One region of the Alkaliphilus crotonatoxidans genome, then DNA from elsewhere that is predicted to be linked to it. Evidence: riboswitches for the same ligand, from Rfam matches in the RefSeq annotation. Region 1 holds a riboswitch; each other region holds the start of a gene.

Region 1 (11,016 bases):
GGGATTAGCATTTCTTAAATCGTAAATCAGCTGGGCCAGGTCTTCAATCGAATAGATGTCATGATGAGGCGGTGGGGATATGAGGCCGATTCCAGGTGTGGCATACCGCACCCGGGCGATCCAGGGATACACCTTTTTCCCCGGCAGCTGTCCCCCTTCCCCCGGCTTGGCCCCCTGGGCAATTTTAATCTGAATTTCTCTGGCATGTAAAAGGTATTCACTGGTTACCCCAAACCGCCCCGAAGCCACCTGTTTGATGGCGCTGGAACTGGAATTCCCCTTTTCATCGGATTGAAAGCGCCGCGGGTCCTCGCCCCCTTCCCCCGTGTTGCTCTTGCCACCAATACGATTCATGGCAATGGCAATGGTTTCGTGGGCCTCCTGGCTTAAGGAGCCATAGGACATGGCCCCGGCCTTAAAACGTCGAACAATCCTTTCAACAGTCTCAACCTCCTCCAGGGGCAGGGCCTCCTCTTTACATTTCATTTCCAGCATTCCCCTTAAGGTAGTGACTCTTTGAGACTCTTCGTGGATGAGCCAGGCATACTCCCGGTACAGCTGATAGTCATTTTCCCTGCAGGCCCGCTGTAGGCGAAAGATGGTATCTGGATTATATAAATGATATTCACCATCCCTTCTCCATTTATAAAACCCGCCTGCCTCCAGTCCTTTTCCTCTTTCTGCCTCATTAAAGGCCTTTTCATGCTTCATGGCTGCCTCCCGTGCAATTTCCTCCATCCCAATTCCTTCAATTCTTGAGGCGGTTCCGGTAAAATATTTTGAAATAACCTCCTTATTCAATCCGACGGCTTCGAAAATTTGGGCACCAATATAGCTTTGCATGGTCGATATGCCCATTTTAGATAATATCTTAATAATGCCTGCATGAATGGCCTTCAGATAATTCCTCTGGGCTGTCTTTAAGCCCATTGCCGGCAATAATTTTTGATCGTGCAATCCCCGCAGGGTTTCAAAGGCCATATAGGGATTAACAGCATTACATCCGTACCCCAGAAGCAGTCCAAAGTGGTGAACCTCCCGAACCTCGCCGGATTCTACAATCAAACTTACCCTGGTTCTTTTTTTCCTACGAATCAGATGGTGATGCAGCCCCGAAAGGGCTAGCAGGGATGGAATAGGAGCCATTGATTGGCTAACTCCCCGATCTGATAAAATAATCAGATTCTGGCCCTCGTCAATGGCTCCTTCGGCCTGGCTAAACAACCTTTTCAGGGAACCCTCAAGGCCCGACGCCCCTTCGGCAACCGGGTAGAGCATGGAAAGGGTAATGGCACTGAAGCCCCTCTCCTTTATATTCCTCAGCTTTTCTAAATCTTCATTAGACAAGCAGGGGCTTTCCAGCTGAATTCTTCTACAGCCCTCCGGCCCAGCTTCCAATAGATTTCCCTCTGTTCCCAGGCTGGTGACGGTGGAGGTAATAATTTTTTCCCGAAGGGCATCAATGGGAGGGTTCGTTACCTGGGCAAAAAGCTGCTTAAAATAGTTAAACAGACTTTGGGGCCTTTCCGAAAGCACCGCCAGGGGTGTATCCATCCCCATTGAGCCGATGGGCTCTTCTCCATCCCTGGCCATGGGCAACAGGTTCATCCTCAAATCCTCTGTAGTATAGCCGAATACCTTCTGCCGCTCCAATAGCCCCAGAGGCTCTTGTCGCTTTATATCAACAGTTGCTAAGCTTTTCAATGGAATCAAATTATTCCTTATCCATTCCCCATAGGGAGCGGTGGCGGCAACCTGCTGCTTGATTTTTTCATCATGAACAATTTCTCCTGCTATGGTATCTACCAGAAGCATTTTCCCCGGTGAAAGACGTCCCTTTTCTACAATGGTGTGGCTGGGAAGCTCTAAAGCTCCCACCTCGGATGACAAAATCACCCGCCCCTCCTTCGTAACATAATATCGAGCCGGCCTTAGGCCATTTCTATCCAGTACCGCACCAACCCTGGCGCCATCGGTAAAGGCAATGGCAGCGGGGCCGTCCCAGGGCTCCATTAAACAACTGTGGTATTCATAAAAGGCCCTTTTATCAGAATCCATCTCTCCCGTCAGGGTGCCCCAGGGTTCAGGTATGGTCATCATGATCCCTTGGGCCAGGGAACGGCCAGATAAATATAACAGCTCCAGGCAATTATCCAGCATGGCCGAGTCGCTCCCTTCGGTGTTAATAACCGGTAGCACCTTTTGAAGACTCTCTCCAAAAACCGTTGACATCAGGCTTGATTCCCTTGCCTTCATCCAATTGATATTTCCCCTTAGGGTATTGATTTCCCCGTTATGGATTAAATAACGGTTAGGATGGGCCCGGCTCCAGGTAGGAAAGGTATTGGTGCTGAAGCGGGAATGGACCAAAACAATGGCACTGGTCAGGTCCTTTTCAGATAAGTCTGGATAAAAGCTCCTTAACTGAGTGGCCGTAAGCATTCCCTTATAAACGATGGTTTGGGAGGACAAGCTGCAAATATAAAAATATTGATGGGCCTCTGGAGCTATATACTCAATTCTTTTTTCTGCCAGCCTTCTGACGATATACAATTTCCTTTCAAAATCAATGTTGACCTTTAAGTCTTCCGATTTTCGAACAAAAAACTGCATTATCCAGGGCATTGACTCTCTTGCTGTCTTTCCCAGGTATTTCGCCTCTATCGGTACCTTTCGCCAGCCGATCAAGCCCAGCCCCTCCTCACAGACAACAGACTCTAATATCGATTTGCATTTTTCTGCCGTCTCCTGATGGGGTGGCATAAAAACCATTCCCACACCATACTGTCCTGCTTCCGGCAGAGAAAGCTCTTTTCCGCAAACCCGTTTAAAGAAAACATCTGGAATTTGCAGCAGAATTCCAGCACCATCCCCCGTATCTTCTTCGCTGCCCTGACCTCCTCGATGGTTCAGATTTTCAAGTATGGTGAGGGCATCCCTCACATTCCCATGGGATTTTATTCCCTTCACATGGGCGATAAAGCCAATGCCACATGCATCATGCTCCCTTTCAGGGTCATAAAGCCCCTGGGCGGGAGGTAAACCATAAGTCCCCATAACATTCGTCCCCCTTGTCAATTTTTAGTTCAGCAGAGCATTGCCCTGCAATGATTTAGTCATTTACGTCTGTCCACAAAATATTTTCTAGAATATTTCGACTATTAAATTAATGTATTCAGTATTATATCATTTTTATAGAATTATTCAATAGATAAAATTGCATTTTTCTTAATTTTCTATATTTTTTGAAAATGTTATCGTTTTCATTTTCTAGCTATTTTACGTAGGCCTATGGGATAAATAGGAGGACTAAGATGTTATTTAGGTTAAACCATAGGGCTGTAATGAAATAAATAGCTTTTTATAAATCATTTGTATTTTATTGAGAATATGTTATAATTAAAATAAAAATATCGCTAGGGGTGCCATTGGCTGAGAGGAGCTTGTCCAACCCTTCGAACCTGTAGGTTAATACCTGCGTAGGGAAGCATTTCAACGTCTATTTAACGTGAAAGGATTTCCTTTCACGTTTTTTGCATCCAAGCGATGGAAGAAAGGATGAATTTTTTACATGTTTGCAAAGCTATTAGAATTAAAACCGGTAACCTGGGCAATCCTGCTGGCCCTTATGGGCAGCGCAGGCCTTCTTATTTATCTTGGAAAAAACCGTAAAAATACTACCTTCAATACAAGAATTATTGTTTACGGCAGCCTTTGTATTGCCCTTTCCTTTGTATTATCCTATATTAGACTCTATCGCTTTCCCCAGGGAGGCAGTATTACTCCCGCCAGTATGCTGCCCATGTTTATTTTTGCAGTGATATTCGGGCCTATTCCCGGTATTATCGCCGGCTTTGCCTATGGCTTTCTACAATTGATTCAAGACCCCTATGTCATTCATTGGGCCCAATTATTTCTCGATTATCCCCTGGCCTTTGGTGCCATGGGCCTGGCAGGGCTTTACCGTAAAAACTTGAGCATTGCCTGCTTAATTGGAGGATTTGGAAGGTTTGTCATGAGCTTTTTATCTGGAGCCATTTTTTTCGCAGATTACGCCCCCGAGGGGATGAATGTCTTTCTATATTCCTTGATCTATAACGGTACCGTTATGGGGGCCGATACCTTACTTTGTCTTGTAATTACTCTAATTCCTCAATTTAATACTGTTTTCAGGCAATTAAAAGGGCAGGCTGAAGTAAAGGCATAATTTATGCCCAAGGCAGACCAGCATCTGGAATCAATCCTGGATGCTGGTTTTTTTATATAAATTTAAGATTTAAAGGGTTGTATGGAGGGACCTAGCAGGGGTATACTACAATTATGTTTCGTATTCAAAAATATTTTAATGCAAAATAAATTGAATCAACAGATTTTTTTCTGCCCGTTGGGTTTAAATCCCTGTGAACCGTTGTTCAGCTTGCATTAAAATAATATAGTTTACATCATAATATTGTCAGGAGGCCAAAGCGTGATTAACGATACGGGAAGAAAAATATTCTATTTATTGAGGGATATTGATTATTTGATTAAGGATAGCATGAAGCATACCTTCAATAAAGGCGGTTTAACGGCTCCTCAGGTGATGGTATTGGCCAACTTAAGTAAAAATGGGCCCATGAAGATCAGTGAATTAAGCCGGGCATTGGGCCTATCCAACAGCACCATTTCCGGCATTGTAGACAGATTGGAAAAAAACAATTATGTACTACGTACAAGAGGCCAGGATGATCGCCGTGTGGTACAGGTTTCTATTGTTAAAGAATCAGAGGAAAAATTTCAGGCTACCTTCCATGAAAAATTGGAAAAAAAATTTAGTGATAAATTTCTACAAACTGATGAAAAGAACCTCAAACAGATTGTAGAGGGCCTTGAATCCCTAAAGGCTTTATTACAGAAATAGTATAAGGCTAACTTTTATACTGACAGGAGAGGATATCATGAAAAAATTATTAAAATATTTAAGGCCTTATGGATCATGGATTGCAGCAGTTTTAGGCCTCATACTGCTGCAATCCATTTCCGAGCTGTTTCTACCAACTCTGTTGGCTGATATCGTAGATGTCGGCATTGTTACCGGCAATACAGGATATATTCTGCGGATTGGAACAATTATGCTATTGGTGGCTGCCGGTGGTGTTCTCTGTGCTATCCTGGCCAGTTACCTGTCTTCAAAAATTGCAACGGGCTTCGGCAGGGACCTTAGAAACATGATTTTCACTAAGGTAGAGGACTTCTCCCTACAGGAATTTGACAAAATCGGGACAGCTACCCTGATTACAAGAACAACCAATGATGTCACTCAGATTCAACAGGTTCTGATGGTTATGCTTCGTCTAATGGTCAGTGCCCCCTTGATGGCCGTCGGCGGAATGATCATGGCCGTCTCTAAAAACCAATCCCTTTCTGTTGTGATTGTGGTGGTCATTCCCCTGCTGGCGGCAGTCATAGGGTTGGTGGCAGCCAAGGGGGTACCGTTGTTTAAGTCGATGCAGGTGAAGCTGGACAAGTTAAATTTAGTGCTTCGGGAAAACTTGACCGGTATTCGTGTTATTAGAGCCTTTAATCAGGTGGATTACGAAAAAAGGCGCTTTAACGAAGCCAATACAGATCTAACGGACACCGCTATTCGAGTCAATAAAATTATGGCCGCCCTAATGCCCTCCATCATGATTATCATGAACTTTACCACCATTGCCATTATGTGGCTGGGCAGCAATCTTATCAATCAGGGCCAGCTCCTGGTAGGAGACCTGATGGCCTTTATTCAATATGTGATGCTGATGATGTACTCACTTATTATGGTTTCCATGATGTTTGTTCTCATCCCCAGGGCTTCGGCTTCTATTCAACGGATTAATGAGGTATTGGAAACGAAAAAAGAAATCATGGATCCAGAAAAGCCAGCTACACACAGCAATCAAAGGGGCTTTGTAGAATTTAGAGACGTTAGCTTCACCTATCCCGGCGCTGAACAGCCTGCCCTTCAAAATATTAGCTTTTGTGCAGGCCCTGGGGAAGTAACCGCCATTATTGGTGGAACAGGATCAGGTAAATCCACCCTCATCAATTTGATTCCCCGTTTTTATGATGTCAGCCAGGGAAGTATATTGGTGAACGGCATTGATATTCGAGATATGACCCAGAAGGAACTTCGTAATAAAATTGGATTTGTTCCCCAGAAAGCTGTCCTGTTCAGCGGCTCGATTGCAGAAAATATCCGCTTCGGCAAGGAAGACGCCAGCCATGGTGCTGTTGAAGCAGCTGCTCGGGTGGCCCAGGCATCGGACTTCATTCAAAATATGAAGGAAGGCTATGACTCTCCCATCTCCCAGGGAGGCACCAATGTTTCAGGGGGGCAAAAACAGCGTCTTTCCATTGCCAGGGCCTTGGTTCGAAGGCCGGAGGTTTATATCTTTGATGATAGTTTTTCTGCCCTTGACTTTAAAACCGATGCAAAACTAAGATCTGCCCTGAAAAAAGAAACCAGGGATGCCACAGTTTTAATTGTGGCCCAAAGGGTTAGTACGGTTATGGATGCTGACAGAATTATTGTGCTGGACGAGGGAAAAATTGCTGGTATGGGTACCCATAAGACATTGCTTGATACCTGTGGTATTTATCGTGAAATTGTTTCGTCCCAGCTGACCGAGGAGGAATTGGCATGAAAATAAGAAAAAAAGCTAAATTGAATGGCGCCTCAAGGGGCCCCATGGGAGCGATCGGCGCTCCTGTAGAAAAGGCAAAGGACTTCAAGGGAACACTAAAAAGGTTGTTGGCATATTTAAAGCCCCGAAGGCTTCAATTGCTTTTGGTATTGATCATGGCCATTCTAAGCACTGCCTTCAGTATTATTAGCCCTAAGGTATTGGGCTTGGCCACTACAAAGCTCTTTGAAGGTTCAATGGCAAGATTGCAAGATTCCTCCAGTGCCGTCGTAGACTTTCAATATATTGGCGGAATTCTAAAGATTTTAATGGGCCTATATCTTGTCAGTGCCTTGTTCAGCTATATTCAACAATTTATTATGGCGGGTATCGCCCAAAAAACAGTCTATGATATGCGTAATGATGTCAATCATAAGCTGGCAAAGCTTCCCCTGGGGTTTTTCGATTCAAGAACCCATGGCGAAATATTGAGCCGTGTTACCAATGATGTGGATAACATCAGCAGTACCCTTCAGCAAAGCCTGACCCAGCTAATTACCTCGGTCGTTACCCTGGTGGGCGTACTGGTGATGATGCTGACCATTAGCCCGCTCCTTACTCTTGTTACAATGGTTATTCTGCCCCTAAGTGCTGTGGTAACAGCCAAAATCGCCAAGCGATCCCAGGTGCATTTTGCCTCCCAACAGAAATCCCTGGGAGAGCTTAATGGTCATGTAGAGGAAATGTACACCGGTCATAGAATTATCAAGGTTTTTAACAGGGAATCTGATTCCATTGATCAATTTAAAAAAATTAATGACGAACTCTATGAGTCCGGCTGGAAAGCACAATTTATTTCGGGAATCATTTTTCCCCTGCTGACCTTTGTCAATAACATCGGCTATGTTATTATCTCTGTGGCGGGAGGTATTATGGTTACCAGGCGAACTATTACTATTGGTGATATTCAAGCCTTTATTCAGTATGCAAGGCAATTTACCCAGCCCATCGCCCAAACCGCTAATATTGCTAATATTCTTCAATCTACCGTAGCCTCTGCTGAGCGGGTTTTTGAATTACTTGACGAGGAGGAGGAGATTCCTGATGAAATAAATCATCAGATTATTGAGCTGCCTAGGGGAGCGGTTCAATTTGATTCAGTAAACTTTAGCTATAAAAAGGATGAAAAGCTGATTGAAGACATGAACATTAAGGTACAGCCCGGTGAAACCATTGCCATTGTTGGCCCTACCGGGGCCGGCAAAACTACCCTGGTAAACCTGCTGATGCGTTTTTATGAAATAGATCAAGGTAAAATTACTGTAGACGGGGTCGACATAAGGGACTTGAAGCGAGAGGATCTTCGACGTATATTCGGGATGGTATTACAGGACACCTGGCTTTTTAATGGTACAATCGAAGAAAATATTGCATACGGACGACGGGGAGCCAGCCATGAGGATATTGTCAATGCCGCCAGGGTCGCCCAGGCAGACTATTTTATCAGAACCCTGCCAGATGGCTACCAAACTGTTTTAAATGAAGAAGCATCCAATATCTCACAAGGTCAGAAGCAACTGATTACCATTGCCCGGGCCTTCTTGGCGGACCCGGCTATTCTGATCTTAGATGAGGCCACCAGCAGCGTTGATACTAGAACAGAAATTCATATTCAAAGGGCCATGGTAGAATTGATGAAGGGAAGAACCAGCTTTGTGATTGCCCACAGGCTTTCAACCATAAAGAATGCCGATTTAATTCTGGTAATGAATGAAGGCCGAATCATTGAAAAAGGAAGTCACTGGCAGCTGTTGAAGCAAAAAGGATTCTATGCAGACCTGTATAACAGTCAGTTTACCAGCAATGGCTATTCCAGCGAGGCCATCTGATGGGATGATTTAAAAAATAATGCTTTTACAATGCCCTAATCCTGAAGTGGATTAAGGGCTTTTTTATTTTTGAATCCATGATCAGGAACTGTTCCTATAAATTAAGTTATTCTTATAGGAATGAAAAATACATTGCTGCAAAAACTAAGAAAAAAAGCGAGGTGTTATTATGCATACAATGTGGAAGGGCACCATCAGCTTCGGATTAGTCAGCATCCCCGTAAAGCTGCATGCTGCCACTGAAGACAAGGATGTTAAGCTGCGGCAGCTCCATAAAAAGTGTAAGAGTCCAATACGTTATAAGAAAGTATGTGAGCATTGTCAAGAAGAGATTAAGCCAGAGGATATTGTAATGGCCTTTGAATATGCACCTGACAAATTTGTTGAGCTACCGCCGGAGGAATTGGAAAAATTGAAAAAGGAGCAGGAGGCTAAAGCGGTGGATATTATCAACTTTGTTAAGCTGGAGGAAATTGACCCCATCTACTTCGATCGTACCTACTACCTTAGCCCTGGTGATGGCGGCGTCAAGGCCTACAGTCTCCTACGAAGCTCCTTGACCAATACAGGTAAAATCGGATTAGCAAAAATTATGATTCGTTCTAAGGAAAGGTTGGCTGCCATTAGGCCCTATGAAAAGGTTTTAATCATGGAAACACTCCATTACCCTGATGAGGTTCGGGCCCTGGAGGAGGTTCCCAACATTCCTGACAATATTGAGCTTTCTCCCAAGGAAATGGATACAGCGGCTCTTTTAATTGATCAGCTCACTGAAACCTTTGATCCTGAAAAATATATAGACGAATATCGAACAGCCCTGATGGAATTAATTCAAGAAAAGCTGCAAAATGAAAAGGGTGTTGAGGCCATGAAAAACGATAATGTAATTGATTTAATGAAAGCCCTTGAGGAAAGCATAGAGAAAACCAAGCCTGCTAAAACACCCCGCAAGAAAAAAAATATACCGGGGCGAAAAAAGGCTTAGTTCATGTTTTTTCCTTTAATGCTCCTTAAAACTGCCCCCGGCCCCTTTTCCTCAAAGGACTATATTTTCGAAAGAAAATTTGATGGAATTCGAATAGAATATTCTAACATAGAAGGACCACAGGTTTTTACCAGGAATCAGTCCCTGGTAAATCATCAATTTCCTGAGCTGCTTTTCCCCTTTGAAGAAACCATGATTTTAGACGGTGAGGCTGTGTCATTGGATGACCAGGGAAATGAAGATTTTGAACGAATCATCAAACGATTTTTTATGAAAAACCAAACTAAAATACAAAAAAATGCCAGGGAAGCCCCCGTTACCTATCTTGTATTCGATGTTCTCTATTATCGCAATCAAGACCTTAGAAATGTACCGCTATTAGAAAGGAAAGCCATTTTACAGGAAATACTGCTGCCCTATTCTAATATTTCAATTATTCCCTTTATTGAGGATGAAGGTCTTGATTTTTTTGAAAAAATCAGAGAGGAGAGCCGGGAAGGGGTTATTGCAAAGAAGAAAGATTCCAGCTATGTCGGAAAACGTTCCTCTCAATGGATGAAAATCATTAACTGGGTAGAAACCGAAGCCCGGATCACAGGCTATCGAAAAAAGGACCGTGGACTGCTTTGTACCCACATGGATGGAAAACCCCTGGGGGTAATCTTAACTGGTTTCGACAGTGTTCAACGACAGGCCTTTTTTAAGATTGCTGAAGGAATCTATTTAAACGAAGATCGAGAGTTTGTCTATCTGCAACCTGTTTTAAAATGTAAGCTGCGGGGCAGAGGCTTTGTCAGCAGCGGTGGGCTGCGTTCAGCCAGCTTCGTTGATTTTATATTATAGCATCAATTGTTGGATTAAAATTTATGGAAGGAGCTATGTCAATGGCTAAGCTAAAGGAAAGATATACTGTCAGTATTGAAGGACAGCAGGTGGATGTTACCCACCCCACAAAATTAATATGGCCCCATATACAAAAGCTGGCATATCTTCAATATTTAATTGAGGTATCCCCTTATTTACTGCCCTATTTAAACAACAGGGCCTTAACAACCATCCGATATCCCCATGGGGTATCAGGGGAATTTTTTTATCAAAAAAGCTGCCCCTCCTATGCTCCGGATTTTGTTGACACTCATTATTCTGATGATATCAATTACATTGTCTGTTCAAGCCTTCCCACCCTGGTATGGTTGGGAAATCAAGGGGCTATTGATCTGCATGTTCCCTTTAATACCATTGATTCCTCCCGCCCTGCTGAAATAGTATTTGATCTGGACCCTCCTTCCAGGGAATATTTTCATCTGGCCATTGAAGCGGCCCTTATCTTAAAGGAGGTATTTGACCGTTTAAAGCTAGTTTCCTTTGTTAAAACCTCTGGAAATAAAGGGCTACAGCTTTATATTCCCCTGCCTGACAATCAGTTTACCTATGATGAAACCCGAAGCTTTACCAGCTTTGCGGCTCAATATGTAGTTGGCCTGGAGCCCCGCTGGTT
Region 2 (11,016 bases), 380 kb from region 1:
AATATTTTAAAAATCGTTACTTCTGTAGCTCCCCTTGAGCTATATGAGTAGTAAGGAGGATGTATGATTAAAAAAACCATTAAACCTATTGTTTGTACGATTATCTTTGCTCTATGCTTAACGCTGTTTACCTTTGGGCAAGGTGCCTTTCCCGAGGCCACTACAGAGTTTTACGTTAATGATTTTGCCAATGTTATTGACAAAGCCTCTGAGGAGCTGATGATCTATAACGGAAATCTTTTGAATCAAATAAATGGTGCCCAGATTGTAATGGTTACGGTGGATTTTACCGGGGGAGTCTCTATGGAGGAATATGCCACAGAGCTGTTTAACCGCTGGGAAATCGGAGACGCAGCAAAAAATAATGGCCTGCTTATTGTGATGTCAATTGGAGACGATGATTACTGGGCGGTTCAGGGGCGGGGCCTTGAGGCTACCCTAAGCAGTGGTAAGATTTCACAAATCCTTGGTGAATACCTGGAGCCCGACTTTGCAGTAGGGAACTATGACCGGGGAGCCCTAGAGGTCTACGCTGCCTTTATTGATGTGCTGGGTGGTACATGGAGTGATAATATTGGTGAGGCCCAAGGGGTTGGGAGCTATGTTTTTGACCATGCCGAGGTGATAGGAAACGACACAAGTAATTCGATCAATCAGGAAAGTACAGCCTATCAAAGGACAAAGGGTGCTGGTGTTTATGTCATGACAGTCAATACCACCGGAAATGAGCATATCCAGGATTATGCCTATCGTATGTTTGATGATATCGGGGCAGGGCCCAGGGATGTACTGCTGCTGATGTCAATAGGCGATGACGATTACTGGATGGTGACCGGAAGGGATATTGAAGGAAGCTTAACCAGTAATAGAGTACAAAACATTCTTGATTCAAATCTTGAGCCCTATTTTGCCAGACAAAATTATGATCAGGGGGCAGGGGAAACTGCCAATGCCCTGTATGGATTCTTTGACAATCATCTCAAAAATTTAGCTACACCAGGGCAGCCCAATCAACCGCAGCCTTCGCAGACAGGAAATAGCTCGGGGGGCGGCTTTATTACCTTTATTGTTATGATTTTCTTCTTAATTATCATAATTGTCCTGGTTACGCAAACCCGAGGAGCCTATTACAGAAGAAGATATGGAATTCCCTTTAACCCCTTTAGTCGTCGTCGAATTAGACGCTATGGTCCTGGGGGCTATTGGGGGCATTATGGCCCGCCACCGCCAGGGGGAGGCTACTGGTATAATGGTCGATGGAATACGACCCCCAGACCCCCAAGAACCTTTGGTAATAACACAGGAAGAACCAATGGTGGCAGTAACGCAGGCCTGGGAGGTGGTGCCGGACGCTCCACCTCAAATCAAAGAAATACTACGCCCAAGCCCAGATCTGGGGGCTTCTGGGGTAGCAGCAGCGGTGGTGGTGGCTCAACCCGTGGGGGCGGTGCCGGTCGTTCTACCTCTAGTCTATTTGGAGGCTCAAGCTCATCCAGCAGGAGCAGTAGACCATCCTCAGGCCGTTCTTCCTTTGGCGGGGGAAGGTCCTTCGGTGGAGGCAGATCCTTTGGAGGCGGCGGCTCAACTAGGGGCGGCGGTGCAGGAAGAAAGCGATAATAGCAAAAAACCTCAAACAAATCATTAACAAATCCAGTCCAACGACCGCACAAAAAGACAGGTAATCAACAATACTCATTGGTAAAATGGAATCAAGGAGTGAGGCATATGACAATGGTAGAGGCTTTACAAAGGGCAATAGATTATATAGAAAATCACCTGCAGGATGAAATTACAATTGAAGGGATTGCTAGACAGGCCCACCTTTCGAGCTTTCACTTTCAGCGGCTGTTTATGATCTTAACCGATATGACAGTGGCTGAATATGTAAGAAGGCGCAGGCTGACCCTGGCCGCCCAAGAGTTGATCAGCTCGGACTGTAAGGTGATTGACCTAGCCCTTAAATATGGATATGACACTCCTGAGGCCTTTTCCAAAGCCTTTCGTAAGCATCATGGAATTACTCCCACTGAAGCACGAAGGGGCAAGGGAAGGCTGGAATCCTATAATCGCCTGAGTATTCAGGTAAACTTGAAAGGAGCGGAACCAATGAAGTATCGTATTGTTGAAAAAGAAAGCTTTGAGGTAGTGGGTAGAAAGCAGACGGTTTCCTTTGATGATATGGGTGAAGCCATTAGCAGGTTTTGGAACCAGCTTAATCAAGACGGCACAGTGGAACAACTGGTAAGGTTAAACAATGGAGAAATCAAAGGAGTAATGGGCCTAAGTGCAGACTATAATACAGAAGAAAACAAAATGGATTACTGGATCGCAGTGGAATCTACCCTAAAGCCTGGGGAGGATTTTGAAGTATTAATGCAGCCTGCCTCCAAATGGGCGGTATTTGAAGTGAGGGGCCCAGTTCCCGATAGTATCAGTAGGGCTTGGAAGCAAATCTTTTCAGAATGGTTTCCATCAAACGGCTACGAACACACAGGGGGCGATTCCTTCGAAGTTTATATCAGTGAGGATCCAACCCAGAACGATTCCTATATGGAAATCTGGATTCCAGTAAAATAGTACATTTTTCAATAACAGAACTATCTAAAGCCAATTGCAAATAAGAGTCAACTATGCTAGTATAAAAGAGTAAAATTAAATAATTACTAAAAAGCACAGGGGGGCTGGAATGGCCAGCTGAGATTAAGAACCGTATTTCTTTGACCCTAATTACCTGAACTAGATAATACTAGCGTAGGGAGTTGTTTATTGGCATAATGCTGTTGAAGAAATATTGATATGCTTATGTTTTAAACACCAATCCTATGGGTTGGTGTTTTTTTATACAGTAAAACATAACTGTTAGGATTAAGATGAACTTGAAAGGAAGTGGCAAAATGAATTACACAACCCAAATGGATGCAGCCCGTAAGGGAATCGTTACAAAGGAGATGACAATTGTAGCAGAAAAGGAGCAAATGGAGGTGGAAATTCTTCGAGAGCTGATGGCAGAAGGTAAAATTGTTATTCCTGCCAACAAAAACCACCATGGCCTTAGCCCCGAGGGAGTTGGCCAGGGCCTCAGGACAAAAATCAACGTCAACCTGGGAATTTCTAAAGACTGTGTCAACATAGACATGGAAATGGAAAAGGTTAAAACAGCCATTGATATGAAGGCCGAGGCTATCATGGATTTAAGCTCCTATGGTAAGACCGAAGCATTTAGACGGGCCTTGATTGATCTGTCACCGGCCATGATTGGAACGGTACCTATTTACGATGCAGTGGGGTTTTACGATAAGGAGTTAAAGGATATAACAGCGGAAGAATTTCTTAAGGTGGTGGAAAAGCACGCAATTGACGGAATTGACTTTATGACAATCCATGCTGGAATCAATCGAGAAGCCGCCCGGGTATTTAAGCGAAATCCTCGGCTGACCAATATTGTTTCCAGGGGTGGTTCATTACTGTACGCCTGGATGGAATTAAATAACAAAGAGAATCCCTTTTATGAATACTATGATCAGGTATTGGATATTTGTGCCAAATATGATGTTACCATCAGTCTGGGGGATGCCTGCCGGCCCGGTAGCATACATGATGCCACTGATGCCAGTCAAATTAAAGAGCTTATTACCCTGGGAGAGCTTACCAAAAGAGCCTGGGAAAAAAATGTACAGGTTATGATTGAAGGGCCAGGCCATATGGCGCTGAATGAAATTGCCGCTAATATGCTGCTGGAAAAAAGGCTTTGCCATGGAGCCCCCTTCTATGTGCTGGGGCCCCTGGTGACGGATGTTGCACCAGGCTATGACCATATTACCAGCGCCATTGGAGGAGCTGTTGCCGCCGCCAATGGAGCCGATTTTTTATGTTATGTAACCCCGGCTGAGCATTTACGGCTGCCTAATCTTGAAGATATGAGGGAGGGAATTATTGCTGCCAAAATTGCGGCTCATGCTGCTGATATTGCGAAGGATATAAAGGGAGCCAGGGAATGGGATAACAAAATGAGCAGGGCAAGGCAAGCCCTTGATTGGAATACTATGTTTGAACTGGCAATCGACCCTGAAAAGGCTAGAAGATACAGGGAAGAATCGACCCCAGAGCACGAAGATACCTGCACGATGTGTGGTAAAATGTGTGCCATGAGGAATATGAACAAGGTAATGGCAGGGAAAAACATCAACATATTAAGGGAAGAAGACTAGTACCACTATTGGGGAATTTGACTACGATAGCCCCTTAATTTAGAGGCTAGGTATTAGCTCTCGCCTGAACCTGGTATCAAGAAGGTCCCTAAGATCCTTTCAGAATGAAATGGGTTTTAGGGACTAAAATTTTTAATTAATAACCATTGACACCCCTAAATGAATACTGTATAATCATACAAAATAAGTTCAAATTCGATGACTGGAAAGAGTAGATAAGCAGCGATGGCCAAGCGAGTCGGGGATGGTGGAAGCCTGATGCAAAGGTGCTTATGGAATGGCTCCAGGAGAAGCAGTGGGAAATCCTTATGGAGAGTATCATGAAGCCGTAGGCCTCACGTTATAGAGGCAGGGTATCGAAAACAAGGCTTTGTTTTCCGTACCTGGAAAAGTGAGATAGATTACATCTGTCTAAGCTAGGTGGCAACGCGGAATGATAACATTTCGTCCTATAATTAGGATGAAATGTTTATTTTTTTGTATCAAAGAGCTTAGGAAGATGGGTGTAACTGTCTAATTTGGGTGGTACCGCGGAGTAAAGAGTATTCCGTCCCTTTTTTAGGGATGGCATGCTCTTTTTTTATTATATAGAAAGGGGGGATTTGGCAAAATGACTTAAATATGACGGTCAGCTCTTGGAAATGAGAAGTACCCTTTAGTCATTAGTAAACAGATAGTGGACGATCGGTAAAGTTAAGAAAAAGAAATAGAATAAGGGAGGAAAAGAAAATGAAGAAAAAGACATTACCCATAAGATTCGGTAGATTTGGCGGCCAGTACGTACCTGAAACTCTGATGGATGCTTTAAATGATCTGGAGCAGGAATTCCTAGCTGCCAGAGAGGATGTAGAATTTATCAAGGAATATCAATATTATGTCAGGGAATACTCCGGCAGGCCTACACCGCTATACTATGCCCAAAACCTGACCAAAGCCCTGGGGGGTGGGAAAGTCTATTTAAAAAGGGAGGATTTAAATCACACAGGAGCTCACAAAATTAATAATGTCATTGGCCAAGTGCTATTGGCAAAAAGAATGGGGAAAAAGCGAATTATTGCCGAGACCGGAGCAGGCCAGCATGGGGTGGCGACTGCCACCATTTGTGCCATGTTTGATTTACCCTGTGAGATCTACATGGGAAAGGAGGACGTGGTGCGGCAGTCTTTGAATGTATTAAAAATGGAGCTGTTGGGGGCCAAAGTTAACAGTGTATCCTCAGGAACCGCCACCCTGAATGATGCCGTTGATGAGGCCATTCAAGACTGGATTGTCAATTCAGAGGACACCTTTTATCTCCTTGGGTCAGTGGTGGGGCCTCATCCCTATCCCACCATCGTTAGGGATTTTCAGCGAATTATTGGGGACGAAGTGAGGGTACAAATCCTTGAAAAGGAAGGGCGCTTGCCGGATTATTTGATTGCCTGCGTAGGGGGCGGAAGCAATGCAATGGGACTTTTTTACCCCTTTAAGGAAGAATTAGCAGTTAAGCTGATCGGGGTAGAGGCAGCAGGGAAGGGAATCAATACCAGTGAACATGCAGCTACCCTCACCAAGGGTTCGGTAGGAGTGATCCATGGTATGATGACCTATTTGTTGCAGGATCAACAGGGTCAGGTTATGCCAGTTCACTCTATTTCATCAGGGCTTGATTACCCCGGTGTAGGGCCGGAGCACGCCTTTTTCCATGAGACAAAAAGGGGGATTTATGAAAGTGTGACGGATGATGAAGCTATGGAGGCACTACAGTATCTAACTCAGAAGGAAGGGATTATTCCAGCCCTTGAAAGTGCCCATGCCATTGCCCATTTAATGAAGCTGGCGCCTCAAACCAAGCAAGAGGAGATTATTGTAGTGAATTTATCGGGCAGGGGAGATAAGGATATGAATACAGTACACCAATATTTAGGGGGTAAAGTCCCCAAAAAGGTATGAAATGAAAGGCATCAATTATAATGCCAAGGCACCTATTCTTTGTCTCCAGGTTTGATAAATATTTCAAGGATTTCAAGGGGGAATCTATCTAATTATAAGAGTCTAAGTTTTCAGGATGTTAAATTTATGGTATGTTTATGCATAATATTCCATACCATTAAATGCTTAGATGATAAATTATATTTATCCTTAAAAATAAGTAATGACCGCCTGAAAAGACGGTCTTTACTATTTTGAGAGTAGATAAATAAAGAAAGAATTAAAATTTAAAATCTTTTACTTTAGTAAATTGGTTTTGAGGTAATACTATATACTAAATCCAATATTAAGTTCAATTTTCCCCGACGGAGTTTCAAAATCAATTGTCAAGGCTTCTTGAGGATCAATATCGGCAGCCTTCATTACAATGGCGGGTGGACTAATTTGCAGTGTTAATCCAGCAGATGTCAGCATGGTGGAAGCCATACCTGCAATCATGCTTGATAGCTCTCCAATGGCACTTTTAGTCATTTCCTCTGTGGGAGCCATCCCCATCATCATGGCTGAGGCTATATTACTTGCAGTATTCTGGGGCATGGATAGGGCTATGTTGCCCTTTAGATCACCCTTTAAGGCAATTATTGTAGAAAGATCAGAATCAACATAAAAACTGCTTTTTTTAGTCATATTCCCCCTTTTAATATTCATAATGCCTAACTGTTCCAAAGTTTTAGTGAAGGCCTCGAGAAAGGGATTAATATATTTAACTTCCATAAAATTCTCCAATCTATTTCATTTTCAAAAAGCCATGGCGGTCAGCTGATCGTATACAATACAGCAGGGGTTTTAATCCTTAAAATAGCTTTCCTTGGCATGTAAATCATCAATTAGCTGCAAAATTTTGATACGTTGATAAGCCATAAACTCTAATTCTCTTGTACTGATCTGTTCCTTGTGGCTTTCAATCCTTGCATCTAGTTGATTAACCACTGTCATTAAGTCATTAACTGCTTGCATGCTTAACATATTTTCAGCTCCTTTCAATATATTACTATATTCGTCTCTTTTTATAAACAACTTAATACTTTTAGTATAATATGACTATGAAAAATGAATAGTTTGAACTAGTAACTGCAGCACTAATATACCCGGTTCAATTGTTATCACACCCTATTACTTGAAAAAAATTGCTAAAAATTGCAGATAGGAGGATGATAACCAGCCTTTGATAAATTTTTACTTGTATTTTAATGAATGTGGGTGTACAATCTGTATATATATTCTAATTTTACTTATAAATAAAAGGTTGCATATTTTAAAGATGTGTAGTAAAATAGGTATAGAAAATTCAGAAATTCAAATTTAATAAGCTGACAGGCAGTGTATAAGGGCAATGGGGTCCAGTTAAATTAGCTTACGCTGTCGGTAAAATGACTATTTGGTCTTGCGAGCAAAGGCGTTCTCAAGTTTTATTCGAGAACGCCTTTTTATATTTTTGCTTAAACAAATTATGATTCAAGGGGGACTTGATATGAGCAGTGAAAAACAATCAATCAGCGAAATTTTTGGGGCCAATGTGTTTAATGATGCCGTTATGAGGCAGCGAATACCCAAAAACATCTATAAGGCATTACGTAAAACCATTGATCTTGGTGAAGAACTAGACCCTGCCGTTGCCGAGGTTGTCGCCAATGCCATGAAGGATTGGGCCATCGAAAAGGGAGCCACCCATTTTACCCATTGGTTCCAGCCTATGACCAGCTTCACCGCTGAAAAGCATGATTCTTTTATTTCGCCTACCGCAGACGGGAAGGTCATTATGGAGTTTTCTGGCAAGGAATTAATTAAGGGTGAGCCGGACGCCTCCTCTTTTCCTTCCGGTGGAATTCGAGCAACCTTTGAAGCCAGAGGGTATACGGCCTGGGATTGTACCTCACCGGCCTTTATTAAAGAAGACACCCTCTGTATTCCAACGGCCTTCTGTTCCTATACGGGTGAGGCCCTGGATAAAAAAACACCCCTGCTGCGATCCATGGAAGCCCTTTCAAAGCAGGCGGTTCGTGTCTTAAAATTATTCGGGAATAATACCTCCAAAAAGGTTATCACGACGGTAGGGGCCGAGCAGGAGTATTTTCTAATTGAAAAGGAATTCTTTAAAAAGCGGAAAGATTTAGTATATACCGGCAGAACCCTCTTTGGTGCCATGCCACCAAAGGGGCAGGAGCTTGAGGACCACTACTTTGGCAGCATTAAGGAAAGAATTGCAGCCTATATGAAGGAGCTGGATGCAGAATTATGGAAGCTTGGTGTAACCGCTAAAACAAGACATAACGAGGTGGCACCTGCACAGCATGAGCTAGCACCAATTTTTACTTCAACTAATATTGCAGCAGACCATAATCAGCTTATTATGGATACTATGAAAAAGGTAGCCAATCGTCAAGGCCTGGTGTGCCTGTTGCATGAAAAGCCCTTTGCTGGGGTCAATGGTTCAGGAAAGCATAATAACTGGTCGATGAGTACCGACGATGGAATTAACCTATTGGAGCCAGGCACTACTCCCCATGAAAATGCACAGTTTTTAGTATTTTTAGCAGCTATCATTAAGGCGGTGGATGTTCATGCCGATTTACTTCGTCTGTCGGCAGCTAATGCGGGCAACGACCACAGATTAGGCGCCAACGAGGCACCACCGGCAATAATCTCTATCTTTCTGGGGGAACAATTAACCGATATATTGGAGCAGATTAAAAATGGTCCTGCCACCTCATCTAAACAGGGTGGCCTGATGAAAATAGGTGTTTCCACCCTGCCGGCCCTACCAAAGGATGCTACTGACCGGAACAGAACATCTCCCTTTGCCTTCACCGGTAATAAATTTGAATTTAGAATGGTTCCTTCCTCTGCATCAATTTCTGGCCCCAACGTTGTGCTTAATACCATTGTGGCTGACGTCTTATCGGAAATTGCAGATCAATTGGAGGGGGCAACAGATTTCAATGCTGGTGTTCAACAATTGCTTCAAGATATTGTCAAGCACCATGACAGAATTATATTTAACGGAAATGGCTATTCCAGTGAATGGGTAGAAGAGGCAGCTAAACGAGGTTTACCGAATATTCCTTCAACGATAGCCGCCATTCCAGCCCTAACCTCTGAAAAATCCGTCAAGCTATTTACAAAGCATGGGGTTTTTAGTGAAGTAGAACTGCACTCCAGATATGAAATACTCTTAGAGGAATATTCAAAGCAAATTAATATTGAAGCAAGAACCATGATCGAAATGGGTAAAAGACAAATGATGCCTGCTGCCATTAAATATGCAACAAATTTGGCTGCTTCTGTCAATACCGTTAAAGCTGCTGATGTCAATGCAGATGTGACTGTTCAAGCAGATTTACTTGCTGAGGTGTCAAGCCTGTTGGCTGCATTTAAAGAAAAATTGGTGGCCCTGGAAGCTGTAACGGAAAAAGCCGCCTCAATAGAGGAAGATGCCTTGATTCAGGCAACCTTTTATCGAGAGTCAGTTTTTACAGCTATGGGAGCATTAAGAATCGTTGGGGATCAAATTGAAACACTGGTGGATGAGGCCCTATGGCCGATGCCTACCTATGGGGAGTTGTTGTTTCAAATATAAATAAAGGAAAAAGGATACCAAGGCCCAAAAGAGCTGTGGTATCCTTTTAAATTTTAGACTCTGCGTCACTTAAATGGAAAGTAAGGCCTGGGAAAAAATTAAATTGCTTGAAGACTAAGGTTGATCTGGATTAACGTATTTTGAAAAGCTAATGATTTGCCCCCGGTGTTGAATAATAGCCGGGTTAATGGGATAATCCTTTAGCTTTTCTGCAAAGCTCTGAGTAATCGTGTATTGATCTGAAAAGTGCATAGGAATTAATAGTTTAGGATGAAGGGTTTGGGCCAGGTAAAGGCCCCCCAGATAAAAGTATTCCTCTAAACGGGGATCAACAGGTGAAAAAGCAATATCAATTTCCTCCTTGATTTTATCAATCTCCCCCTTATAGTCCAATTCCTCCTTCAGCTGCTGTTCCCTGGTAAAGCTCTTCCAGTGCCACCAGTTTAAATCACCCGCATGGAAGATACTTAGGTCATCGACACGAACAAAATAAGATACACCCCGATCGGTACTGCCATAGCTTTTAATTTCAACACCATTTAATTGAAGGGTTTCGTAGGGAGCCATCGAGTAGTAGTTTTCCTTTCCATCAACAGTAATATCGTAGCCCAATATATATTGGATTTTAGGATTAATGGCTTCCCACTTAAAAATGAGTGGGTGATAATGATCGCTATGTCCATGGCTGACAAAAACAAAGATCTGCTTATCGGTTGTCAGTTCTTTTTCAGTTATAACGCCGTTTTCCAGACTACGGGGCAATGAAGCATCGGGTTCATCCTGATAGTAGTCAAAAATTAAAAAGTAGTTAGGTGTTTCTACAGCGTAGCTGCTATGATAAAGTTGGTGAATTTTAGCTTCGATTTTTTTCATTGACAAACCCCCTTATTAATTATATTTTTGTAATTACCCCTTAAAAGAGTATTTTAACAGCTAGTTTTTTAATAGCTTCATTCTTCAATAAGTTAAAAGCCCTGGTATGAAGGCAGTATGTATTACGCCTTTAAACCAGGGCATATTTTTAAAGTGTTATTAATCCTTATACCTTTGGTATATTTCTGCCATAGAAAATTTCAGCCATTTCCTTTTTGAGCCGCTGCTTAATCTTTTTCTTTTCACCGGGCTGAAGCTCTTTTTTGGTGATGCCGAAAAGATAGTTGTCCAGGTCAAATTCCTTTAAAATCATCTTTGTGTGGAATATATTTTCCTGATACACATTGACATCAACCATCTGGTAGCGATTACGGGTTTCGCTGGAAA
Region 3 (11,016 bases), on a different contig from region 1:
AGGGCCTGGGCCAGGGCTGCCATTTCCTCCACCTCTCCCGGGTCATCGGCCATGACTGGCGCCGCCCCCACAGCCAGGGTAATGTTGGCACAGTCGTTTACGGTTACATAATTGGTAATGTGATGTACCAGGGGCTTCTTTTCCCTTACTGCTTTTAAAAGTCCTCCTAAATGCTCCTTTAGTTCCATAGTTAACCTCCTGAATATGATTTTTTATGCTTCCATGTACTTTTCCAGGCCCAACCGCTTGAGCTGATTTAAGAGGACAAACCCAATGATTACCCCTCCCAGTGAGCTTAGCATAAAGGGCCCCACAAAGAAAAATAGCGCTGCTTCGTTCCCCATTAAATAGTTGGCCAGGGGATAAGCCGCCAAGGCTCCCAAAAAACCTGTTCCCACCAGTTCCCCCGCCATGGCCCAGATGAGTTTTTTTCTACGTTTATAAAATACAGCAGCAAGCCAAACCCCCAGTATGCTGCCGGGAAAGGCCAGCAGCGAACCTGTACCAATGAAATTCCGAAGCAAGGATATGGTAAAGGCCACCCCTGTTCCATAGGCCGGCCCCAGTAGGGTGGCGCTCAGCAGGTTAATGGTATGCTGTATGGGAAAACACCTGGCCGCCCCTACTGGAATATAAAACAGGTGGGCAGTGGCTGTTCCCATGGCACTTAACAGTGCCGCCGCAGTCAATTTTTTTAGATTCATGCTTCACCTCTTTACTTGAATTTTTAAATAATCAAAACTACCCGCTCAGCGGGTAGTTTGCTCAGCCCTAGAAGGGCATGTTACTCGCTTGAGCCTTAAGGCTCTTTGAATGGTTCGCCAACTGCTTGCATTTACGGGCTGCTGCTTAAGCAGCTCTTTACTTCTTTTTGCCTTTCTTTACTTGCTCTCCCGTAAACGGGTCCATATATTCTTGTAGGCTGATTTGATCATTAGCTATATCTTCTTGTATTTGATTTTTCACATACTCTCTTATTGCTTTTTCATTGCGTCCTACCGTGTCCACATAATAACCTCTACACCAGAAATGTCTATTTCCATACTTGTATTTCAAATTCGCATGTCTATCAAATATCATTAGTGAACTTTTTCCTTTTAAATACCCCATCACACTTGAAACACTATATTTGGGTGGTATTGCTATCACCATATGTACATGATCCACGCAGGCTGTTGCCTCCAGTATTTCTACACCTTTTTGCTCACATAACTTCCTTAGAATCTTTCCTATGTCAGTTTTGATCTTCCCATATATAGCCTGCCTTCTATATTTGGGTGCAAAAACTACATGATATTTACAACTCCAGGTAGTATGTGATAGACTATTCTTATCCACTTCGGATCCTCCTTTTGTTTTTAAAATTGGTTGGCGAACCTTTTTTATTCTAACAAAAGGAGGTTATTTTTTCTGCTCATAGCTAAAGCTTTTTGGAACCCCCGGTAGAACCGGGGGTTTTCGATATACAAAAATAAGCACAAATCCCATTGCAAGATTTGTGCTTAATGACGCATGATAAAATATGCTTCTTAAATACACTTTCCTACGCTGGCATGATCCAGATCAGGTATATGGGGATCAAAGACATTACAGGGTCTTTTTCTCAGTTGGCCTTTCCAACTCTCCCAGTGCTTTCAATTCTTATTCAGTTTTAAAAAAAATGAAATACTTTAATTTCATGGTACCATACTGGGGGTGAGTTGACAATAAAATAGAAATTAAATAAAACGACGATATTTAAGGTGGAATAATAAGGTAAAAGATTGAAATTTAATGATATATAGTTCGTCAAATCTTTAAATAAGCTTGGTTTGGAGTACAACAATTTGAATTTTGCATATTGATATAGGCTATTGATTATTAAATAGTAGCGTGATACAATAGGAAAAAGGCTACTGTTCAATAAGTAGTAAGGAGGAGTGATTAATGAAACAATTTGAATACTTGAATGAGCTGAAAGAAAATCTTGAAGGGAAGCTTCCGCCTGATGCTATAAAGGATATTTTAACTGATTACGAAAGCTTTTTCGTATCTGGTAGAGAAGATGGAAAAACCGATGATGAAATATCTGTAGAGCTTGGCTCGCCTGCATTTTTAGTAAAATCCCTTCTTGAACTACATGAGGAAAAGCAAGTAACGCCATTAGATAAACACATCTCTAATCCAGGGCGCAGGTTATGTGCTTACTTTATTGATGCCATAATAGCCGTAGTTCCTGCCTTTGTCATTACATTTGTTTTAGGAAGTGCTATGTTGTCTTATGTTATTTTAATTCTGTACCCAACCCCCTTAGTGGGAACATTAAGCTATCTGGGATATGCCAGCTTTGAGGAATATACAATCACCCAGGAAGAAGTTATTAATATAAACCCCCATGACACAATATCGGTTTCAGAAGATGGAGCAGAAAACATTCAGCAAATTAGTAGAAGGCCAACCCCTACATCAATTGCCTTTGCAATATTCGGTCTTGTATTCTATATGTTCTATTCATTGGGGGCCGCCCTGATTTTCAAAGGCCAGACTGTTGGAAAGAAGCTTATGCACATCAAGGTGTGCCGCTCAGATACATCAAGTATAACAAGGGGTTCTATTTTTAGCCGTGAGTTTTTAGGTAAATTCCTCATAAACTCCATTCCAGTTGTACCCTTAATCTCACTATTCACGATTCTGTTTACCAAAGAACATAAGGCGCTCCATGATATGCTGACTGATACCATTGTGGTGGAAGCTTAGGGGGTTGTATCATGGATACGCAAATGAAAAAGGGTGTACTGGAAATGTGTATTCTATATAAGCTGAAGGATGAGGAGCTTTACGGATACGAGCTTATGAAATCAATTCGACAGTTTTTCCCTGATGTCTACGAAGGGTCAATCTATACCATTCTTCGTCGATTAAACGCAACGGGTTACACCCAAATAACCCAAAGAAAATCCTTGAATGGCCCTGCAAGAAAGTACTATCACATTACAAAAACCGGTTTAGAATATCTCAATCGAATGCTAAAGGAATGGGAAGGGATCGTAAACAGTGTTTCTTCTTTAGGAATTAAAGTTCAGAATCATGACCACCTATAACATCCGTAAAATAGGTGGTCTGCTCTAGCTCTATAAGAGGTTGTTACCGGCCAGCGCCTCCAAGACGCTGGCCTTGCCATTTTCACTAGAACTATAAAGGGTCAAGTTATTATACTGAGTCCCTTCCACCTAACTTGTCTTTTAATACGTCATATATTTTTGCTCTTACATAAAATCTTAATGTTATCTCATTTAGTTCTACTGTGTTGGATATACTTCTCTGAAATGATTTAGTTTCATTATATAACCAAAGCTTTCCAGAGGGTGTAAGATTATTTGTGTAAAGTAGATTTATGATATAATCTACCTAATTCAAAATGGAGGCTTACACTATGGCTAAGAAAAAACGTAATCCCGCTTCTGACGAAGTAATGAAGTATCTGTTTCAAAACTATGAGATCAAGTCTGCCCTGGACATTCAGGAGGCTCTTAAGGACATGTTTGCTGATACCCTGGAGGCCATGCTCGAAGCAGAGCTGGATGATCACCTTGGCTACGCCAAAAATGCTAACAATCAAGCGACCACCAGTAACCGCCGTAATGGTCACAGTACCAAAACCGTGATCGGTCAGTTGGGAGATACTCAGATTAATGTTCCAAATAAAGGCCAGAAGGATGTCGCAGGAATTGAAGAAAAAATCCTGGCTATGTACGCAAAAGGACAATCTCAAAGAGATATTGAAGCCACAATCCAAGACATTTATGGCTTTGATATCAGCCATGAAACAGTTTCAAAGATTACCGACAAAATTATTCCCCTTATCAAAGAATTCCGTAATAGAGCGCTACAAAGGTGCTACCCCTTTGTATTTGTAGATGCCATGTACACACCAGTAAAAACAGAGTCAGGTACAGGCCAGAAAGCCCTTTATAACGTGATAGGAATTGATCCAGAGGGTCATAAAGATGTTCTAGGATTTTGGTTATCCGAAGATGAAAGCAGTAGACACTGGCTACAGATACTAGAAGAAATCAAGAGCCGTGGTGTAGAGGACATAATCTTCATTTCTTTAGATGGACTTCCAGGGCTAGAAGAAACCATAGGAGCCAACTATCCTAGTGCAATCCAACAACGGTGCATTGTTCATCTCATGAGAAATAGCACCAGATATATCCCCCGTAAGCACTGGGCTGAATTTGCTAAAGATATCAAAGGAGTCTATCGAGCGGTTAGTTTAGATGAAGCTAACAGCTTATTCCAAGACTTTGAGACTAAGTGGAAAGAATACGCTGCCGCGTTAGCGGTATAGAGAAACAGCTGGGCATCGGTAGAAAATCTCTTTAACTATCCCAGTCATATTAGAAAAATCATCTATACAACCAATACCATAGAAAGTTATCATAACCAATTAAGGAAGGTAACCAATCGAAAAGGAGCCTTTCCCAGTGAGACAGCACTCTTCAAGTTTGGTCTATCTTAGAGTCACCGATATTAAGAAAACATGGGATCGACCAGTCCAGAATTGGGCAAAAGTACTAAATCAGCTAGTGGTATTATTTAAAGACAGAATTACCCAGCATCTACGATACTAGGCAATAACTTTACACAAATTTCTTGACAGGTCCGCTTTCCATATAATCTTTCCTTTAGTATGTAGGAACCAGTTCCCTTAAAGATATAATTAAAAAGCTTAAAACAATATTAGGGCTATACTTTAGAGATTAATTTGGAACCCTGTTCACCATGAAGGAATAGAATGGAATTGGAGACCCACAAATAAGTAATTGTCGATAGAAAGATGATAAATTTACATTGAATTATATTCAGTATATCAAAATAATGTTAAAATAAAAATAGTTATCGTTAGACTAATGATTAGTATGAAGGTAAAAGTGATGTTTTAGTAAAAACATGTATTAAAGCTTAATTAATGTTCACCTGTGAAAGGAGGTTTTATTTTGAAAAATAATTTACCCATACTAATATCTACTATCTTAGCAATTTTTGTTTGCGCTCGACTTCTCTATATTACAAAGAAAAATGATTATATCTTTGAACCATTTGATATTATCAAAACAAAAAGTTTAGATTCTTGGTTCTTTTTAGCATATGTATTATCCTTTGCATACTTAGCATGGGATTCAAATTTAATTGCATTTAGTATTTTTACTATCACTTTTATACCTACCGTATGTTTTATATATTATAAAAATTATTTAAAGACTAGAGAAAATAAATATCTTCTATATGTTTTATTTTTATCCTTTATCCTAGTGAGTCTTTTTATTTACATGTACAGCCTACGGTTCTACCATAATTAAGATCTATTAAATCGAAGGAGGTGAGTAATTATTTTACCCACCTCCTACTCGATTACTCTTCTACTGCTAACCTAAATTCGTTAAGGGGTAGCCAACCACCTTTAACGTGGTATTTATATTGTTGTTCTAGACGTATCACAGCATTGTCATCTGCTGTTTCAAGCTCATTAAGACATTGTAGAAGCTCATTTTTATATTTATTATAAAATGTATCTCGTGCTACCTGGGCCGCACCTATGAGACCTAGTATTGAACCTGCTAACGTGTAAACTGTTCCTATCAGAAGACCAGCTATAGAAATTACTATACTAGATATTCCAGTGTTTATATCCCCAACCTCTGCTTCCATCTCTCCTCTTGTCATTTCAATAGCTACCCATTTTCTTTCGCCTACATCTGGCATAATAACATCTCCTTTAATTTTTTTATTTTGGTAAGACTCTTCCTGTTGGCCAACTTGTTTCGTCTTACATTATATAAAAAGAGATTTAAGTGAAAAAAATCAACCATTTTTCAAAATTAATTTTAAAATTTTTTAACCCAAATTGCCAAGAAGTCTTCCACCTTAAGTGGTGGTAGTTCACAAAAGGTTGACGATTGAATTTTTCCTTTATCTTATTTTAATAGGGTGCCATTTTTAGGTTAGCTTTAATCGTTTATTCCCAGTTTTATAGAGCATAGCTCGGATTTGCTTCAATCTATTGAAGTTTTCTTCAAAGGAAATACCAGTGGCTTCCTTTAGGCCTGCTTCAAAGTCTTTTTTGTAGCTTAATACGGCATCGGGATACAGGCCAATGACATGGAGCTGGTTCCACCCGGGGATCAGTGGATTATGACGAAATATTTCCACTGTTTCCAGTGCAATAAAATTGTAGCACCATTTCCGTTCCATCATAATGTACTTCATTGCAGGGCCATTGTTGTGGATCATGATTTGTCTAAATTCATCAAGATGGGGCTGGTACACATCAACGTATTCAATGGCGAAAAATAAGGGAAGACTTCGCTGCCGGGCCTGGGGACTGGCTTCTGGATAATTTGAGTTGGGTGTACTAACCAAAAGCTCCCGACGAATCAGCTCTTTTCCTTGAAATTTCGGTAGTCCTCCCAATTCTTCTATAACCTGATCTGCTACTGATCGGTTGTTTAATTCCATTAGCTTTAAATGATTCCATGATAAAAAGCTACCCTTTTTAATATTTTTAAAAAGATATTGATAGACTTCCTGGTTTTTGATTAAGCCCCCCTGCTTCCAAGCTTCGACCCTGGGTAGATAATATAATTTCAAATATTGGATGTACTCTTTACGACGGTTTTTGGGAATATAAGCACTTTCTGCCAGGTAATAGGTATCATTCAACGGCTTCATACGCTAATTCCTTTCATTTTTAATGACAGCTATGATAAACTGCTTATTTTAATTATATACTAGGGCTGGTAAAATTACTGCTCCCCCTGGATTTTTTTATATTCCTTGAAATATCGGCCACATTTAGTATTTTAGCCCCAGTAGACTATAGCAGGGCTTAACGGTATAAAAAAAGACGATTCCTTTAAGAAATCATCTTTTTTTATGGGGTAATTTAACAGTTATTTTACCTTTTTAAAGGCGACTTCACAGACATGATGGCCCTGGGCAATGGTTTTGCCTAAATTGAATTCAAAGGCATCAAATTCATTGGCAATACCTCTGTCTCCCTCCATGGCAATATCACAAAGCTCTGCAATGAGCTCTTCGTCATCTGTGAGTTTTTGCCAGGCTGCCACCAGAGGGCAATAGTGAAATTCGATGTTTAAGGCTTCCTCTGAAACCTGTACATCCATTTCAAAGATTTCCTTTACATTTTCGTTGGCAAAGGCTTCGGTAAATTCCTTTAAATCATCGGTTTCGGGCAGCTTTACCTGGCCATGGAAGCAGCCACAGTTAAAAATTGCCCTTCTTGCAAAATCTGTGCTTAAGCCTTCCTTTTTGGCTTCCTCAATGAGAAGATAAAACCAGGTAGCCCGATGCTCAAAGGCAGCCCTTAAATCTTCTATCGCCTTATTTTTTGGTGTCGGATTATTTTTGATCATTTAAAAACCTCTTTTCCTTCAGATTTAATTAAAATGCTTCAGGTTACAAGACCCAAATATGCCTCTTTAACCTGCTGGTGATTGCTTAATTCTTTAGCGTCACCCTGTAATGTGATTTTCCCTGTTTCCAATACATAGGCCCGATGAGCTACCTGCAGGGCCATATTGGCATTCTGTTCAATCAGCATAATAGTAGTACCCTGCTTGTTTATCGAACGGATCAGCTCAAAAATCATGGCAACTATATTAGGAGCTAACCCCAATGAAGGTTCATCCAGCATTAATAGCTGGGGCTCTGACATCAAGGCCCTTCCAATGGCCAGCATCTGCTGCTCTCCCCCCGAAAGGGTGCCTGCCGCTTGATTTTGTCTTTCCTTTAACCTGGGAAACAGCGCATAGACCCGCTCAAAGGAATGTTGTATTTTTTTCTTATCTTTTTTAATAAAGGCCCCCAGCTGTAGATTTTCAGATACCGACAGACCAGGAAAGACCTCCCGCCCTTCGGGTGCCAGGCTGATTCCCAGCTTTACAATTTCATGGGGGGCCATGTTTGAAATCTCTTTCCCTTGAAAGGTGATCTTCCCCCTTGAGGCCTTTAACAGACCCGCAATGGTCAACAGGGTGGTTGATTTTCCTGCTCCGTTGCTCCCGATTAAAGAGACAATTTCCCCCTGATTCACCTCCACATCAATTCCCTTTAGGGCATGTATATTACCATAATGGGTATTGAGTTGATTAATTTTCAGCATAATTCTTCTCTCCCCCCAAATAGGCTTCTATTACCCTTGGATCATTGGCAATTTCCAGGGGCAGCCCCTCTGCAATTTGCTTTCCATGATCAAGCACATAGATCCGGTCAGAAATATTCATCACAACCCTCATATCGTGCTCGATTAAAAGGATGGTATAACCCTGATCCCTCAGAGCCCTAATAAAATGAAGCAGCTCTTCCGATTCCTGGGGGTTCATTCCTGCTGCCGGTTCGTCTAACAATAACAGCTTTGCACCGGTTGCAATGGCCCGGGCAATTTCCAGCTTTCTTTGGTTACCATAGGAAAGGCTGTCGGCATAGTCATGTAATTTATGGCCTAATCCTATGGACCATAAAATTTCAATGGCTTTTTTAGTCCTTTCAGCTTCAAGGGCTCTGTATTTTTTCGTTCGAAATATGGTATCAAACAGGTTATAACGGGTATTAAGGTGGGTTCCCACCAGAACATTTTCGATAACCCGCATATTGGAAAAAAGCCTTATGTTTTGAAAGGTTCTGGATATTCCAGCCGCTACTATCTCCTGGGGACTTTTACCGTGAATGGGCCTGCCCTCGAAGCGGATTTCTCCTCCATCAATTTGGTAAACCCCTGTCAAAATATTAAATATGGTTGTTTTACCGGCTCCATTGGGGCCAATAATGCTGATGATTTCCCCTGGGTCTACCTTAAAGCTGACCTGATCAACCGCCACAAGCCCTCCAAAGTGCTTACTTATTGAATTCACCTCAAGAATTGCCATTTGTGTGTGCTGCCATGGAGTGCTTTTCAGCTCTATCCCTTGACAGCTTCCTCCTTTCCACGAATTGCCCCGCTCCCTTTCTTTGCCAAGTGGGCTTGGTATTCCCGCGCTTCTTTAGGAAGACGGTAGGGAGCCTTTGATCGCCAGCCCAATAGCCCCTGGGGCCTAAAGCGCATCATCAGAACCAGAATGAGGCCATAGACTACGAATCTGTATTCCGCCAAAGACCGAAGCACCTCAGGAAAGGCAATTAAAAGGGCTGCTCCTGCATACATTCCCCTCATGGTACCCATTCCCCCTAAAATAACAATGCTGATAATGAGTATGGAGGTATCAAAGGTAAAGGTATTGGGGTCAATATAGCGAATCATGTGGGCATAAAAGCTGCCTGCCATACCAGCAATACCGGCGGATATGACAAAGGCCAATATTTTATAACGGGTGGCCTCAATTCCCATGAATTGGGCTGCCATTTCGTCCTCTTTAATGGATATAAAGGCTCTGCCGATCTTTGAATGAATAATCAGGTAGCAAATCAGGGAAACAAGGCCCACCAAAGCAAGCATCAAATAGTACAACCCATGATTGGCGAGGGTCAGCTCATAGCCAAATATGGCAGGCCTTGGAATATTTCGAATCCCCAGGGGGCCATTGGTAACTGATTCCCAATTAAACAGAATCATTCTGACCACTTCTCCAAAGCCCAGGGTGGCAATGGATAAATAGGTGCCTGTCAGCCTTAGGGTAGTTATAGCCAGCAGAAGACTGCTGAGGGCCGCCACTATGATTCCTGCCAGCATGGCCCCAAAGAAATTGAGCTGAAGGCCCGTGGCCAGTAGAGCCGATACATAGGCCCCGATGGCATAAAAGGCCGAGTGCCCCAGGGAAACCTGGCCGGTATAGCCGGTTAAAATGTTTAACCCCAGGGCCAGCATGGCATAGATGCCAATCATAATCATAATTCGCAAGACATATTGGGATAGCCCTAAAAATGGCAGCAGGAGCAGCACCACAATCAATCCGACTATAAAAATAAACCGATATTTTTGATTCGTAATTTTCATACTCATACTTAATTTTTCCATAGGCTACACCTTTGTAATCCCTTTCTTTCCAAATAGGCCATGGGGCCTTAGAACAAGAACAATGATTAATATGATAAATGAGACCGCATCTCGATAGGTTCCCCCCAAAAAGGCTGCTGCCAGGCTTTCTGAAACCCCTACGATTAAGCCGCCGATCACTGCCCCATGCAATACGCCAATTCCACCCAGTACGGCAGCTGAAAATGCCTTTAGCCCGGCCACAAAGCCCATGGTGGGGTAGACAATCTGATAATACCCACTAATCAGGGTACCGGCTATGGCTGCCGAAGCACCACCCAGAAAAAAGGTAAAGGCAATGATAAAATTCACATTAATTCCCATTAAATGGGCTGCCTTAACATTTTGAGACAGGGCCCTCATGGCCAGGCCTATTTTCGTTCGATTGATAACAAAGGTGAGTATGATAAGCAGCACAATAGATGTCACCAGCATAAAGATTTGGGTAGAGCTGATTTGTACCGATAATATGCTCACCATTCCCCGATCAAAGAGGGGTGGAAAGGATTTTCTTTCACTTCCGAATAAAATCATTAGCATATTTTGAATTATATAGGAAACCCCAATGGTGGTAATAAGGCCTGCCATGGGGATTGAATTTTTCCTCCTAAGGGGCTCAAGAGCCGTTTTATCAATGACTAAGCCCAACAAGCCGGTCAAGAGAATACTCAACAATATGGAGGGTGCCAGGCCAAGGCTCATGCCTGCAAAAAGCAAAACCATATGGGCACCAAAGGCATAGACAGCCCCATGGGAAAAATTAATCAGCCGTAATATTCCAAATACCAGGGAATAGCCAACTGCAATGAGGGCGTAGGCCATTCCCAGGGCTAAGCCATTGATTATTTGTTGTAAGATCATAGGCTATATCACTGTCATATTAAAATGACAGTAAAACTCCTTTCCCTATGGATTTTTATAGTCAGCATGGAATAATCCATACTGACTGAATTTACCATGATAGCTTAAAAATTTATTCAATATTC

The links. A riboswitch is a leader RNA that binds a small molecule or an ion and turns the genes downstream of it on or off. The one in region 1 is predicted to bind thiamine pyrophosphate.
Region 2: linked by a shared signal. The riboswitch ahead of thiC (phosphomethylpyrimidine synthase ThiC) and the one ahead of thiT (energy-coupled thiamine transporter ThiT) in region 1 are both predicted to bind thiamine pyrophosphate.
Region 3: linked by a shared signal. The riboswitch ahead of tnpA (IS200/IS605 family transposase) and the one ahead of thiT (energy-coupled thiamine transporter ThiT) in region 1 are both predicted to bind thiamine pyrophosphate.

What each region holds. Positions count from the first base shown of each region.
Region 1 covers NZ_BAAHXS010000006.1:54,751-65,766, reverse strand. Annotated here, with positions in the region: gene gltB (glutamate synthase large subunit) at 1-3,057, opposite strand, end outside; TPP riboswitch at 3,409-3,503, shown strand; gene thiT (energy-coupled thiamine transporter ThiT) at 3,572-4,207, shown strand; gene ACYQ1I_RS12350 (MarR family winged helix-turn-helix transcriptional regulator) at 4,469-4,900, shown strand; gene ACYQ1I_RS12345 (ABC transporter ATP-binding protein) at 4,938-6,665, shown strand; gene ACYQ1I_RS12340 (ABC transporter ATP-binding protein) at 6,662-8,533, shown strand; gene ku (non-homologous end joining protein Ku) at 8,703-9,518, shown strand; gene ACYQ1I_RS12330 (ATP-dependent DNA ligase) at 9,522-10,361, shown strand; gene ligD (non-homologous end-joining DNA ligase) at 10,403-11,016, shown strand, end outside.
Region 2 covers NZ_BAAHXS010000006.1:437,479-448,494, forward strand. Annotated here, with positions in the region: gene ACYQ1I_RS14105 (LemA family protein) at 1-51, shown strand, start outside; gene ACYQ1I_RS14110 (TPM domain-containing protein) at 64-1,617, shown strand; gene ACYQ1I_RS14115 (GyrI-like domain-containing protein) at 1,726-2,577, shown strand; TPP riboswitch at 2,665-2,776, shown strand; gene thiC (phosphomethylpyrimidine synthase ThiC) at 2,895-4,208, shown strand; gene trpB (tryptophan synthase subunit beta) at 4,938-6,140, shown strand; gene ACYQ1I_RS14130 (chemotaxis protein CheX) at 6,447-6,893, opposite strand; gene ACYQ1I_RS14135 (hypothetical protein) at 6,966-7,145, opposite strand; gene ACYQ1I_RS14140 (glutamine synthetase III family protein) at 7,651-9,756, shown strand; gene ACYQ1I_RS14145 (MBL fold metallo-hydrolase) at 9,871-10,629, opposite strand; gene speD (adenosylmethionine decarboxylase) at 10,796-11,016, opposite strand, start outside.
Region 3 covers NZ_BAAHXS010000005.1:47,707-58,722, forward strand. Annotated here, with positions in the region: gene thiM (hydroxyethylthiazole kinase) at 1-188, opposite strand, end outside; gene thiW (energy coupling factor transporter S component ThiW) at 213-704, opposite strand; gene tnpA (IS200/IS605 family transposase) at 862-1,338, opposite strand; TPP riboswitch at 1,524-1,637, opposite strand; gene ACYQ1I_RS11430 (RDD family protein) at 1,927-2,736, shown strand; gene ACYQ1I_RS11435 (PadR family transcriptional regulator) at 2,748-3,080, shown strand; partial or broken gene ACYQ1I_RS11440 (IS256 family transposase) at 3,452-4,501, shown strand; gene ACYQ1I_RS11445 (hypothetical protein) at 5,395-5,745, opposite strand; gene ACYQ1I_RS11450 (hypothetical protein) at 5,980-6,711, opposite strand; gene ACYQ1I_RS11455 (L-2-amino-thiazoline-4-carboxylic acid hydrolase) at 6,933-7,415, opposite strand; gene ACYQ1I_RS11460 (ABC transporter ATP-binding protein) at 7,454-8,164, opposite strand; gene ACYQ1I_RS11465 (ABC transporter ATP-binding protein) at 8,151-8,927, opposite strand; gene ACYQ1I_RS11470 (branched-chain amino acid ABC transporter permease) at 8,960-10,012, opposite strand; gene ACYQ1I_RS11475 (branched-chain amino acid ABC transporter permease) at 10,016-10,891, opposite strand; gene ACYQ1I_RS11480 (ABC transporter substrate-binding protein) at 11,004-11,016, opposite strand, start outside.